3 regions of the Mesorhizobium sp. 113-3-3 genome follow, and region 1 is predicted to be linked to each of the others. Evidence: predicted binding sites of a transcription regulator. Region 1 holds the regulator's gene; each other region holds the start of a gene.
What was found. Region 1 encodes LexA, which represses DNA repair genes until DNA is damaged. Its sites were predicted from a motif close to TGTTCNNNNTGTGTTCNG; they were not measured.
Positions count from the first base shown of each region.

Region 2: the regulator LexA is predicted to act here: its motif matches at 1,872-1,889, upstream of JG746_RS03820 (YifB family Mg chelatase-like AAA ATPase).
Region 3: the regulator LexA is predicted to act here: its motif matches at 2,472-2,489, upstream of parE (DNA topoisomerase IV subunit B).

Region 1 covers NZ_AP023243.1:4,104,921-4,109,128, reverse strand. The annotation lists gene JG746_RS19955 (GntR family transcriptional regulator) at 1-610, shown strand, start outside; gene JG746_RS19950 (pyridoxal-phosphate dependent enzyme) at 607-1,575, shown strand; gene lexA (transcriptional repressor LexA) at 1,930-2,667, shown strand; gene JG746_RS19940 (ComEC/Rec2 family competence protein) at 2,661-4,208, opposite strand, start outside.
Region 2 covers NZ_AP023243.1:824,917-829,124, reverse strand. The annotation lists gene JG746_RS03825 (TetR/AcrR family transcriptional regulator) at 1-187, shown strand, start outside; gene JG746_RS03820 (YifB family Mg chelatase-like AAA ATPase) at 250-1,782, opposite strand; gene JG746_RS03815 (cupin domain-containing protein) at 2,005-3,258, opposite strand; gene JG746_RS03810 (RiPP maturation radical SAM C-methyltransferase) at 3,251-4,208, opposite strand, start outside.
Region 3 covers NZ_AP023243.1:3,866,879-3,871,086, reverse strand. The annotation lists gene JG746_RS18815 (type II and III secretion system protein family protein) at 1-1,358, opposite strand, end outside; gene cpaB (Flp pilus assembly protein CpaB) at 1,395-2,300, opposite strand; gene parE (DNA topoisomerase IV subunit B) at 2,560-4,208, shown strand, end outside.

The DNA.
Region 1 (4,208 bases):
AGAAGCCGAGCGCCTGGTCACCGCCATCAGCAATCGCGGCTTTACCGTCGCCCCCGTGTCGCGCACCGAGCTCGAGGACCTGGCGCGCGCGCGGATGGTTGTCGAAATGCCGCTGTTCCTGGAATCGATCGCGAATGGCGGCAGGGAATGGGAGGACGCGGTCGTCACCGCCCACTACCGGCTCTCCCGTTGCAAGACCGCGGTCGACGACCCTTCCGATGCGGCCGTCGACAAATGGGACGAGAGCCACGAGGCCTTCCACGCGGCGCTGCTCAGCGCGGCGACATCCAACTGGCTTTTGCGCTTCCGCTCGACGATCGCCGATCAGTTGCGGCGGCATCATCGGTTTCTCGGCCTGGCGCCGACATTGCGGGCGGCGGCCGGCCTCAAGGATGGCTATGGCGAGGCAATGGACGCCTTGCGCGAGGCGATCGCGATCGAGCATCACACCGCGATCATGGAAGCGGCGCTCGATCGCGACGTCGAGCGGGCAAAGGCGCTGATGACGGCGCATATCGGCTACACGCTTCATGTCTATGTCCACAGCGAAGACAACGGCGCCAACACCTACGCCGCACGCGCTGGCAGTCTGAAAGCGGTTTCCGGATGACGCTGCCGCGGCGTCCGACACTTGACGAGATCGTCGCGGCCCGTGACCGGCTGCGCGCCTGGCTGCCGCGCACGCCGCTGCTGCGCACTGATCTCGGCCGGCCCGATCAGCTTATATTTCTCAAGCTCGAGACATTGTCGCCCATCGGCGCCTTCAAGATCAGGCCGGCGCTCAACGCCTTGCTTTGCCGCGACGCCGATGAACTCAGGCACGGCGTGTCGACCATCAGTTCCGGCAACATGGCCTATGGAATGGCCTGGGCGGCAAGAGCGCTTGGCGTTCCGATGGCCGCCTACATGTATGCCGACGCACCCCGGACCAAGATCGACGGGGTCCGCCGCCTTGGTGGCGACGTGCGTTTCGTCTCGCACGAGACATGGTGGCGCTACATAGTCGGAACCGAACGGCCCGATGGCGCCGAGCTTCTCGTGAACCCGGTCACCGATCAGGCGGTGCTTGCCGGCAACGGAACCATTGGCCTGGAGATTGTCGAAGATCTGCCCGATGTCGATTGCGTCCTGACACCCTATGGCGGGGGAAGCATGACGTCAGGCGTCGCCAGTGCGGTCAAGGCGATGCGAGGCCAGGCCAAGGTGTTTGCGGTCGAGGACGAAAACGCGGCTCCGGTCACGGCGGCGTTGGCGGCCGGACGCATTGTCGAGATTAAGACGCGTCCCTCCTTCATCAAGAGCATCGGCGGCCCATCGTTGGTGCCCGGCCTTTGGCCATTGGCAAATCAGCTGATCGACGGCGCCATTGCCGTCAGTCTCGAGCAGGTCACGGAAGCGATGCGCCTGTTGTTCTCGAAGGCAAAGATCGTGGCCGAAGGTGCCGGTGCCGCCTCGCTCGCCGCCGCTCTGCGCAGCGAGCACGCAACGGGCAATGTTGTCTGCGTTATCTCCGGCGGCAATATCGATGCCGGCGCCTATGCGCAGGTATTGGCCGGCGCGGTGCCGGAAGCCTGAATGCGTTCTATTCCCGGATAGCCAGCGATGGTTGGCGTTTTGGTTTCGTTTCGTTCCGCTGGAAATGGATCGATACACCGTTCAAATTCGCCCCGCGGACGCCTCTCAAACGCCTGATGCCAAAGCGCACCCTGGGGTAGGCCACAGGCCATTAACCAAAATAATTTCAATGCATGTGCCGATGGCGCCGTGGTCGCTTGCCCCCTGCTGCCGGGGGCCAGATAATTTCTGAGGCCTTAACAAATTCATTAAACTTTAAACAGTTGCGGAACACAACTGGAACAGATAGTGTTTGTTCTGGGTTTGTTTTTCGATTCTGGTTCACACCCTTCGTTCAATGCCTTGGGGGCCGCCATGCTGACACGCAAGCAACATGAACTGCTGATGTTCATTCATGAACGGCTCAAGGAAAGTGGCATTCCGCCTTCCTTCGACGAGATGAAGGAAGCGCTCGATCTCGCCTCCAAGTCAGGCATCCATCGCCTGATCACGGCACTGGAGGAACGCGGCTTCATTCGCCGGCTGCCCAACCGGGCGCGGGCGCTGGAGGTGCTGCGGCTGCCGGATTCGATCGCGCCGGGTCTCAACGCGGCAAAGAAATTCTCGCCGAGCGTCATCCAGGGTAGTCTCGGTCAGGGCGGCCTCGGCCGCCAGATCAAGCCGGCGCCGTCGCGCTTGCCGGCGGCCGGCAATGACGACGACGCGGTATCCGCCGTTTCGATCCCGGTGATGGGCCGCATCGCCGCCGGTGTGCCGATCGATGCCATCCAGCACCAGACGCATTCGATCTCGGTGCCGCCGGACATGATCATGGGCGGCGAGCACTATGCGCTGGAAGTCAAGGGCGACTCGATGATCGAGGCCGGCATCTTCGATGGCGACACGGTCATTATCCGCAATGCCAACACGGCAAGCCCGGGCGAGATCGTCGTGGCGCTGGTCGACGAGGAGGAAGCAACCTTGAAGCGGTTCCGCCGCAAGGGCGCCTCGATCGCCCTTGAAGCCGCCAACCCAGCCTACGAGACGCGTATCTTCGGACCGGACAGGGTCAAGGTGCAAGGCAAGCTGGTCGGGCTGATCCGGCGTTACTGAGCAGGAGCGGACGGCTTTTCGGGTTTTTGATAGGGCGGCAGCCCCCTCGCCTCGCGTGAAAATTTTCGCTGCTCGTGCCAGGGCCGGTACGGGCCGTCCACCGCGAAGCTGACAATTGGCGGACCGGTCGCCGATTGGCGGTCGAAGAAGACGGCGGCACTGCCCTTGCGGGCCAGTTGCCGTTTGGTGACGACAAGAACCAGCGGATTGTGGCAGGCATCATAGCCCGTCGCGTCATTGACGACGATCAGATCGGCAAAACCGCAGGCCTTCCAGGTGTCCTTGCGGTCTTCGACATGCGCAATGATCGCGCCGGACGGATGCCGGGCAAGACAGACACCGTCAGTGCAATAGAATGGCGCTCCCGGCGGCAGGTTGACCGCATCGGCAATGTCGAATTGCCCGTCCGCCTTGCTGAACATTTCCGGCACGACGATGGTTTCGGATGTCAGCGCGCGTTTCCAGTTGTCGACGGTGAATTCGTTCGGACGAGCCCGGCTGACAGCGAGTTCGCCGCCGCCGATTGGCAGCGCAACCAGCCGCGCATCTTCCGAGATCAGCACATCCGGCGTGCGCGTATCCGACACCGTCAGCAGGCCGGCAAGCGCGAATGGCACGGCCGCGAGCCGCAGCCAGGTCGTCGCCATTGTCGCGATGACCAGTGCGATGGTCACCAGCAGCACGGAGTGCTGGGAAATCAGCCCGACGGCATCGATCGGCGAGCGTTCCGATATCCAAGCCGATATGGCGATCATCGCCGTCAGGCCCTTGCCCATCACGTAGAGAAAGGGGCCATCGGCGCCAAAGGGCATCGCAAGAGAACTGAGAACAGCGAAAGGCATGACAATCAGCGACACGATCGGCATGACGGCCAGGTTGGCGAACAGGCTGAGCGGCGACACGCGCTGGAAATGCCAGATGGCAAACAGCGCCGTGGCGCAGCCGGCAATGATGGAGGTCATGGCCAGCCCGCCCGTCGCCAGCAGGAATTTTCGTGTGAGAAAGCCCGGAAGGGATCGCTTTGGCGGTGGCGGTCTTGTCTTTCCCGCATGGTGATCCGCCCAGCCGGCATAGGCACCAACCAGCGCCGCGGTCGCGGCGAACGACATCTGGAAGCTCGGGCCGACGACTTCGTGCGGCGACACCAGAATGACGGCGATCGCCGAGATCGCCAGATTGCGCATAGTCAGCGCCGCGCGATCGAACAGGACAGCAATGAGCATTACCGCCAGCATGATAAAGCTGCGCTCGGCGGCAACGACGACGCCGGAAATGACGAGATAGGCCGCGATCGAGAAAAGGGCCGCGGCGGCGGCGTATTTCTTCACCGGCCGACGCGCGGAAAAATCCGGAAACAGCGCGAAGGCGCCGCGCAGCAGACCCATGATGGTGCCGGCAACCAGCGCCATATGCAGTCCGGAGATCGAGATGATGTGATAGATGCCGGTGCGCCGCATCGCCTCGTTGATTTCATCGGGAATGCCCGCGCGGACACCAACGATGAGCGCCGCCGCTATCTCGCCTTCGGCACCGCCGACCGT
Region 2 (4,208 bases), 3.3 Mb from region 1:
CGGCGTCATCGAACGCGGCGCCGAAAAAGGCACGCTGACAATTTCCGCTTCGCCTCGCGTCGAGGCCGAGGCCTTCATGGCAACCGTGCATGGCGCAATGCTTTCCGCGCGCGCTTATGGCGATGTCTTGACCTTCGGCATGATCCTGACGCCGACGCTTCAGAAGTTGATTCCGGCGACCGTTTGATCCGGGCAAAAGCGGATCGGTCCGGAGAAAACGGACCTGGCGAAGCTGGCAAATGCCTTCGACTACGCCGCCTGCGCAACGCGCTCCGAACTCATGCGATAGGAAATCGCCTCGGCCAGATGGATGCGGCCGACGGTTTCGCTGGCGTCGAGGTCGGCCAGCGTGCGCGCCACTTTCAGCACGCGGTGGTAGGCCCGCGCCGAGAAGGCGAGCTTCTCGCTGGCATCCTTGAGCAGCGACAGGCCAGCGGTATCGGGCATGGCGATGTCTTCGATCACGGAAGGCGCGCAATGGGCGTTGGTGGTGGCGCTGGTCACGCCGAGCCGCTCGAAACGCTCGCGCTGCAAGGTGCGGGCACGTGCCACGCGCAGCGCCACATCAGCACTCTTCTCCGCCCGGTCCGGCCTTATCAGGTCGCTGGCCGAGACCGCCGGCACTTCGATCCGCAGGTCAATGCGGTCGAGCAGCGGACCGGAAATACGCGCTTGATAATCGGTGCGGCAGCGTTCGCCGCGCAGGCAGCGATAGCCCGGTTCGCCGGCCATGCCGCAGCGGCACGGGTTCATCGCCGCCACCAGCTGGATGCGCGCCGGATAGGTGACGCGGTGGTTGGCGCGCGCGATCATGCAGTCGCCGGTCTCCAGCGGCTGGCGCAGCGCATCGAGCGTCTGCGGCGTGAATTCGGGGAATTCGTCGAGGAACAGCACGCCGTGATGCGCCAGCGACACCTCGCCCGGCCGCGCGCGCAACCCGCCGCCGACCATCGCCGCCATCGAGGCCGAATGGTGCGGGGCGCGGAACGGCCGCCGGTCGGTCAGCTTGCCTTCGCCGAGTTCGCCCGCCACCGAGGCGATCATCGAGACCTCGAGCAATTCCTTCGGCGCCAGCGGCGGCAGGATCGACGGCAGCCGCTGCGCCAGCATCGATTTTCCCGAGCCGGGCGGGCCGACCATCAAGAGATTGTGGCCGCCGGCCGCCGCCACCTCCAGCGCCCGCTTGGCGGTCTCCTGGCCCTTGATGTCGGCGAGGTCGGGCAGGTCGCGCGCCGCGGCATGGATGCCGGCTTCGGGGCGCGACAACACCTGCGTGCCACGGAAATGATTGGCGATGGCGATCAGGCTGCGCGGCGCCAGAATGTCGAAGTCCTTGCCGGCCCAGGCGGCCTCAGGCCCGCAGGCGAACGGACAGATCAGGCCCTTGCCCTCGGCATTGGCGCCGATCGCCGCCGGCAGGGCGCCGGCGACGGCGGCAATCGTGCCGTCGAGCGAGAGCTCGCCCAGCACGACATAGCCGGCCAGCATGTCGCCCGGAATGGCGCCAAGCGCTGCCATCAGGCCAAGCGCGATCGGCAGATCGTAATGGCTGCCTTCCTTGGGCAGGTCGGCTGGCGCCAGATTGACCGTCACCTTCTTCGACGGCATCGACAGGCCCGACGCATGCAGCGCCGCCTGCACCCGCTCGCGGCTTTCGGCCACCGCCTTGTCGGGCAGGCCGACGATCTGCATGCCGACCTTGCCCGGCGCGATCATCACCTGCACGTCGACCGGCACGGCCTCGATGCCCTGGAAAGCGACCGTGCGAACCCGCGCCACCATTTCCCCACCCCAAATAAGGGCCGCAACCCCTGCGATTGGCCCGGAACGTGGGCCCTCGCGGAAGACAATCACAGATTGCCGGTCAAATCAAGAACATTACAGGAACAGGCAAACGCAAGGGTTGCGGCGGGATTGAGCCCGGTTGCAAAAACGGAACATGGTTAATACGAAGTGAAAACGGCTCGCTCCACCGTCTCTGTCGGCGCCGCGAAGTGGCGCGTGTCACGCACGATTGGCGGCCTGGCGGCTCCGCCGGGAGGGCGTCACCCTTTCGTTCGCCGCCTCTGCCGCTCCAAGACGAACGATCGTCAGCAGTCCCTCGCGAACGAGGCGTGCGGCGAGCACCACCTTGTCGGTATCCGCCAGACAATCCGGCAGGTCACGGACTGCGAATTTCGGGGTCTCGGCGATGAACCGAAGTGCGGGCTCTATGGCTGCAGGCCCCGAGACCACGTTGCCGGGGTAGTGGATGGCTGCGGAGCCTCCGCTCGAGGTCACCTTGCACATCATCCCCGCGCGCTGGGCGACAAGGCTGCCCGGGTTCAGCTGCGGCAGTTGCTCCAGTGTGGTGAAATGACCGTCCGGTTGAGGCTGACCATTGGTCAGGAGCCGCTGACCCACCCGCCAGATCGAGGTCTCGCAATCGGCCATGTCCGCAAAAACCGACAGAAGGGCCTTGAACGGTTCGCGAAAATCCTTCGCATCACGATCCAGGAATCGCGGTGGCAGCGCCTGCCGGAAGCGGCTGTCTTTCCGCGTCGCCATCGTCAGCGCTTCCGAAAGCACATCCGCCCAACGAAAGACATGGACACCGATCGTCAGGTGCAGCGAGGCTTCGCCGAGCGTCTGCGCCTCGTGCGCCAAGCCGCGGGGCAGGTAGAGCAGATCGCCCGCGACAAGATCGATGGGGTCGCGTGGTTCTCCTGCTTCGCCTGGCGAGAGGGCCGAAGGAGTATCGGCGAGGGGAAGAACAACCGGCGTACCGTAGATCCGCCATCTCTTGGAGCCAGCCAGCTGCAGCACGAAGACATCGTGCGTATCGAAATGCACCGGAAATGCCTGTGCCCCGGGTGGCGTCATGTAGAGATTGGCTGCCACCGGGTAGTGCAGCTTGCTCTCCAGTTCCTTGCAGAGGGCCGAGACCTGCTTCCAGCGCAGATCGAGACGGTCGACGCTCAGCGAATAGCCCTCGCCATGGTAGGACCGATAGATCATGTACATGTTCGGCACGCCATCACCCGTTAGCGGCAGTGCCTTCGAAATGACGCGTCCATCGCGCCACTGGACGAGACGCGCATTGCCTCCGGCCGTGAAGGCGAGAAGCGCCTCGATGTCGGACATCCCAAACAGCGACGCGTAATAGTTTCCATCCCGGCCCGCGACGCGCAACGCATCGGTTTCCCAGTGACCGTCGTAGAAGGATTGCGTGCGAAACGGGGCAAGCAGCCGCGGCAGGTCCCAGGAGCCGTTACGCATGGACAGGTTCCTTCGAGGCGTTCCGCTCCAGATGGTGAATCAGGCGGCGTCCGAACACATCGGGGAGTTCATCGAACAGCTTGCGCACCGACTTTGCGACATCGGAAGGCGGTTCGTCACCCGCGGCGAGGCAATCCGCCAGCATTTCGATGCGCGGGCTTCCGTCGACAGCGAGCGCCAGATATCGATCATCGAGATAGATCACGAGGCGCAGGCCGACGAGCCTCTCGACAATACGGTGCAGGGAAGCTTCGGATGCAGCTCGACCGGCCGCGGTCAGCGAGCGGACGATCGCGGCGAGCGACGCACCATCCTCGCAAAGATGATAGACCTCGCGATCGAGGCCGGCCAGCACGATCCGCTTCTCGACCGACACGGGCCGACGGTCGGCGATGATGATCTTCTCGCCGTCGTCGAGATAGACCAGCGCTTCATGGGCATTCAACGCCTTCCAGCGACCGACCGCGTCTCGCAAATCGCTTAGGTAGATTTCGGGCATCTCGCCATCGCGATAGTCGAAGTCGAAAAAGTAGACCAGATTGGTGAGCTCGTTCTGTGCGAACGGATAGATGTAGCGGTAGGCCGCCATCGGGCGGACACTGCCGACGCCCATTTCCGTCGCGTGCTCGAAGAGCGGGCTGAAGCGGTCGAGCCGAACGCAGCCCACATAGATCGGCGGCGTCAGATGGACGATGAGTTCCGTCAGGTCGGCCTGACGACGGTATTCGTCCGGATCTTCGCCGGGAAACCCGCCAAGGATGTTCCAGCTGGGATGCACGAGATACTCCGCGCACAGGCGCAGGAGCCGGATGTTCTGGTAGGCGTGCACGCCCTTGCGCATGAGATTGAGGGTGGCGGTGCTCAGGCTCTCGATGCCGGGCTGGATCTGTGTCACGCCGGATTGCCTCAGCAAGCGAACGTGCGACCGGTTGAGGTTGGCCTTGGTCTCG
Region 3 (4,208 bases), 240 kb from region 1:
GCGCGACCGCCGTCAGACGCCTTCACTTCCTCGGTGTTGTTGAGGAAATAGTCGACATTGCTGGCCGGCTGCGTGCCATCGGTCGGTTCGGCCATCTTCTTCGACGGATCGACCGGCTTGACCAGGTAGGGCGTGACGATGATGACGAGGTCGGTCTCGCGCCGCTGGTAGGATTTCGACGAGAACAGCGCCCCGAGCACCGGCATCTTGCCGAGACCGGGAATGCGCGACGTGGTGATGTCGTTCTGCGACTGCAGCAGGCCGGCGATCATGAAGCTCTGGCCGTTCTTCAGGTCGACCGACGTCTTGGCGCGGCGCACGATGAAGCCCGGCACCGAAATGCTGCCGATATTGTAGGAGGCCGACGCGTCGATCGAAGAGACTTCCGGCGCGATGTCGAGGCTGACCAGCCCGTCCTTGAGCACGGTCGGCGTGAAGTCCAGGCTGACGCCGTATTTCTTGTAGCTGACAGAGATCTTGCCATTGTCTTCCGAGACCGGGATCGGGAATTCGCCGCCGGCGAGGAAGCTCGCTGTCTCACCGGAGCGGGCAATAAGGTTCGGTTCCGCCAGCCGTCGGGCAAGGCCGCGCTCTTCCAGCGCCTTGATGGCGATATCGATCGACACGCCGTTCGACAGCAGACGGCCGATGATTTCGCCGGTGCCGGCCGTCGGCACGGTTCCCGGATCTATGGAGACATCGCGCCCGCCGAGGCCATAGGCGAAATTGGCGCTGTATTTGGCGCCCAGGTCCTGCCCTGCCTGACGGTTGATCTCGACGAAGCGGACATTGAGCTGAACCTGCTGCGACGACGAGATGTTGACCGAATTGATAACCTCCTCATTGCCGGAAAAACGGCTGGCAATCTTGTTTGCCTTTTCGGCGGCGACCGCATCATCCGCCTCGCCCGACAGCACGACACGCCCATTGGCTGAACCGACCTTGATCTTGGCGTCCGGCACGCTGGCGCGGATGGTGCTGGCCAGTTGATCCGTATCGAGCGTCACCTCGATGTCGACGGTGCCGACGAGTTGCTTCTTCTCGTCGAACAGCGCAATGCCGGTGGTGCCGAGATTGTTGCCGAGCACGTAGAAGGATTTGTCGGTCAGCGGATTGACGTTGGCGATCTCGGGATCGCCGATGACGATCTGGTAGAAGGCGGCACTCGTCACGATCGTCTTGGGTTTGCCCTTGGCGACCTTGATCGACGCATTCTTGGTCGCCGAGACATAGACGATTTCATTGTCGGCCTTGGCCGTGCCGGGCAGAGCGAGCGTCCCGCTCGCAGCCAGCGCAACCGCCATAGCCAGCGTGCACCCGAAGCGCAACCGGCCCGTCACTCGAAATAGGGTACGCATCACCATTGCCATGTCCCGTCCGGTCCCCACCGGCCTTTACTTTTGGTCTCGCGCAGGAACCTGATATTCCTCGGCCTTCGTGCCGCGCGTCACGATGATCGTCTTGAATTTTGGCTTCTCCGGCTCCTTGGTCATCGCATCGAACAGCGAGCCTGCCGCGGCCTGAGCCTTGGCCGCCACCGATCCGCCAAAGGAAGAGATGGTGGTGACGCCGTTCTTGCCGTCACCGCCTTCGCTGGCGGAGCGCAGTGACAGCGACAGCGTACCGACGGTACGGGCGAGCGCCACTTTCTGCGCGCCTTCGGTCGTCACTTCGATGGTCACGGAATTGGTGATCTGCGGCGTCGTCTGGCGCTCGTCGGCGCCCTGGCCGACGCTCAGCACCTTGGCGTCGGCAACGACGATCTCGGAGGTGATGGTCGAGCCGGCCGCGCCTTGCGCGTTCTTGGCGACTTCCTGGATCTCGCCGGCATCGCGCGTCAGCACCACATCGACGCGGTCGCCCGGCGTGACAAAGCCGCCGACACCGGCGATCTCGTCGGTGCGGATGGTCACGGCCCGCATTCCGGGCGTCAGCATGTTGGAGAGCGTCGCGCGGCCGTTCGGCCCCGACAGCTTGGTCAGCAGCACCGGTTCGTTGACCTCGATCGGCGAGAGCACGATGCGATTGCCCTCGCCGAGCAATCCATCGATGGTGGCAAAGGCGCCTTGCGGCAAGGAATCCTCCGGCCAGGGGATTTCGATCAGCTTCGTGCGGTCGAGCTCCATGCCGTAGCGCAACGGCGCGTTCGCAACCACGATGGTCTTGAACTCGATCCTGGGCGGTGCCGGAGCGGCGATCGACGCCGTCTTCTCCTCGGCATCGGCCTTGGCCTGGCTCTTGACCCAGAAATCCGCGGCAAAGATCGAGATCGCGCCGAAAACGGCGGCGATACCGATCATCGTTATGGCCTTGCCCCTCACGCCGAAAACCCCTGGTGCCCGTCGTTTCTTGTTATGTTGGGCTCACGCTAGTCCGCTTTGTTAAAGAATCAGGAATGTCTAACGGGCGCATTCGACCTATTTCCGCCCGCTTGGTTATCGAATGGTTTTAGGATAAGACGGGTCAAATCCCCGAACGTAACAGGAACCTCCGTCGCTTGGCGCCGCAAAGCGTGGCAGTATCGACGGGTGATTCGCAGCATCGGACCCGATGGCAGGCATGGACGACAACAACGATCTCTTCGGCAATATGGACAAGCAGCCGCAGCCTGTTCGCACACCCGCGCGCCCGGCCGACCCGCTGGTGCAGGCCGCAGCCAAGCGTCCTGCGGCGACCAAGGATGGCAGCGAAGGCTATAGCGCCGCCGACATCGAGGTGCTGGAAGGCCTGGAGCCGGTGCGCCGCCGGCCAGGCATGTATATTGGCGGCACCGACGACAAGGCGATGCACCATCTGTTCGCCGAGGTCATCGACAATTCGATGGACGAGGCGGTTGCCGGCCATGCCACCTTCATCGATGTCGAACTGTCGGCCGACGGGTTTCTGACCGTTACCGACAATGGCCGCGGCATCCCGGTCGATCCGCATCCGAAATTCAAGAAGCCGGCGCTCGAAGTCATCATGACGACGCTGCATTCGGGCGGCAAATTCGACTCCAAGGTCTATGAAACCTCGGGCGGCTTGCACGGCGTCGGCGTTTCCGTGGTCAACGCGCTGTCGGACCATCTCGAGGTCGAGGTCGCGCGTGGCCGCCAGCTTTACCGCCAGCGCTTTTCGCGCGGCATTCCGGTAAGCGGCCTTGAGCAGCTCGGCGAGGTCCACAACCGGCGCGGAACGAAAATCCGCTTCCATCCCGACGAGCAGATCTTCGGCAAGGGCGCGGCCTTCGAACCGGCGCGGCTCTACCGCATGACGCGCTCGAAAGCCTACCTGTTCGGCGGCGTCGAAATCCGCTGGACCTGCGATCCCTCGCTGATCAAGGAAAAGGACCAGACGCCGGCCAAGGCGGAGTTCCATTTCCCAGGCGGCCTGAAGGATTATCTCAAGGCGTCGCTCGGCGACGACTTCCAGGTGACACGCGAAATCTTCGCGGGGAAAAGCGAAAAGCAAGGCGGCCATGGCTCGCTCGAATGGGCGGTGACCTGGTTCGGCGGCGACGGCTTCATCAATTCCTACTGCAACACCATCCCGACCGGCGAAGGCGGCACCCACGAGGCCGGCTTCCGCAACGTGCTGACGCGCGGCTTGCGCGCCTATGCCGATCTGGTCGGCAACAAGCGCGCCTCGATCGTCACCTCCGAAGACGTCATGATCTCGGCGGCCGGCATGCTGTCGGTGTTCATCCGCGAGCCCGAATTCGTCGGCCAGACCAAGGACAGGCTGGCGACGATCGAGGCAATCCGCATCGTCGAGACCGCGATCCGCGATCCGTTCGACCATTGGCTGGCCGACAATCCGCAGGAAGCCTCGAAACTGCTGGAATGGGTGATCGCGCGCGCCGACGAGCGGGTGCGCCGGCGCCAGGAAAAGGAAGTGTCGCGCAAGAGCGCGGTGCGCAAATTGCGCCTGCCGGGCAAGCTCGCCGACTGCACACAGAACGCGGCGGCCGGTGCCGAACTGTTCATCGTCGAAGGTGACTCCGCCGGCGGCTCGGCCAAGCAGGCACGCGATCGTGCCAGCCAGGCAGTACTGCCATTGCGCGGAAAAATCCTCAACGTCGCCAGCGCCGGCAACGACAAGCTGGCCGCCAACCAGCAGATATCGGATCTGATCCAGGCGCTCGGCTGCGGCACGCGCTCAAAGTACCGCGACGAGGATTTGCGCTACGACCGCGTGATCATCATGACCGACGCCGACGTCGACGGCGC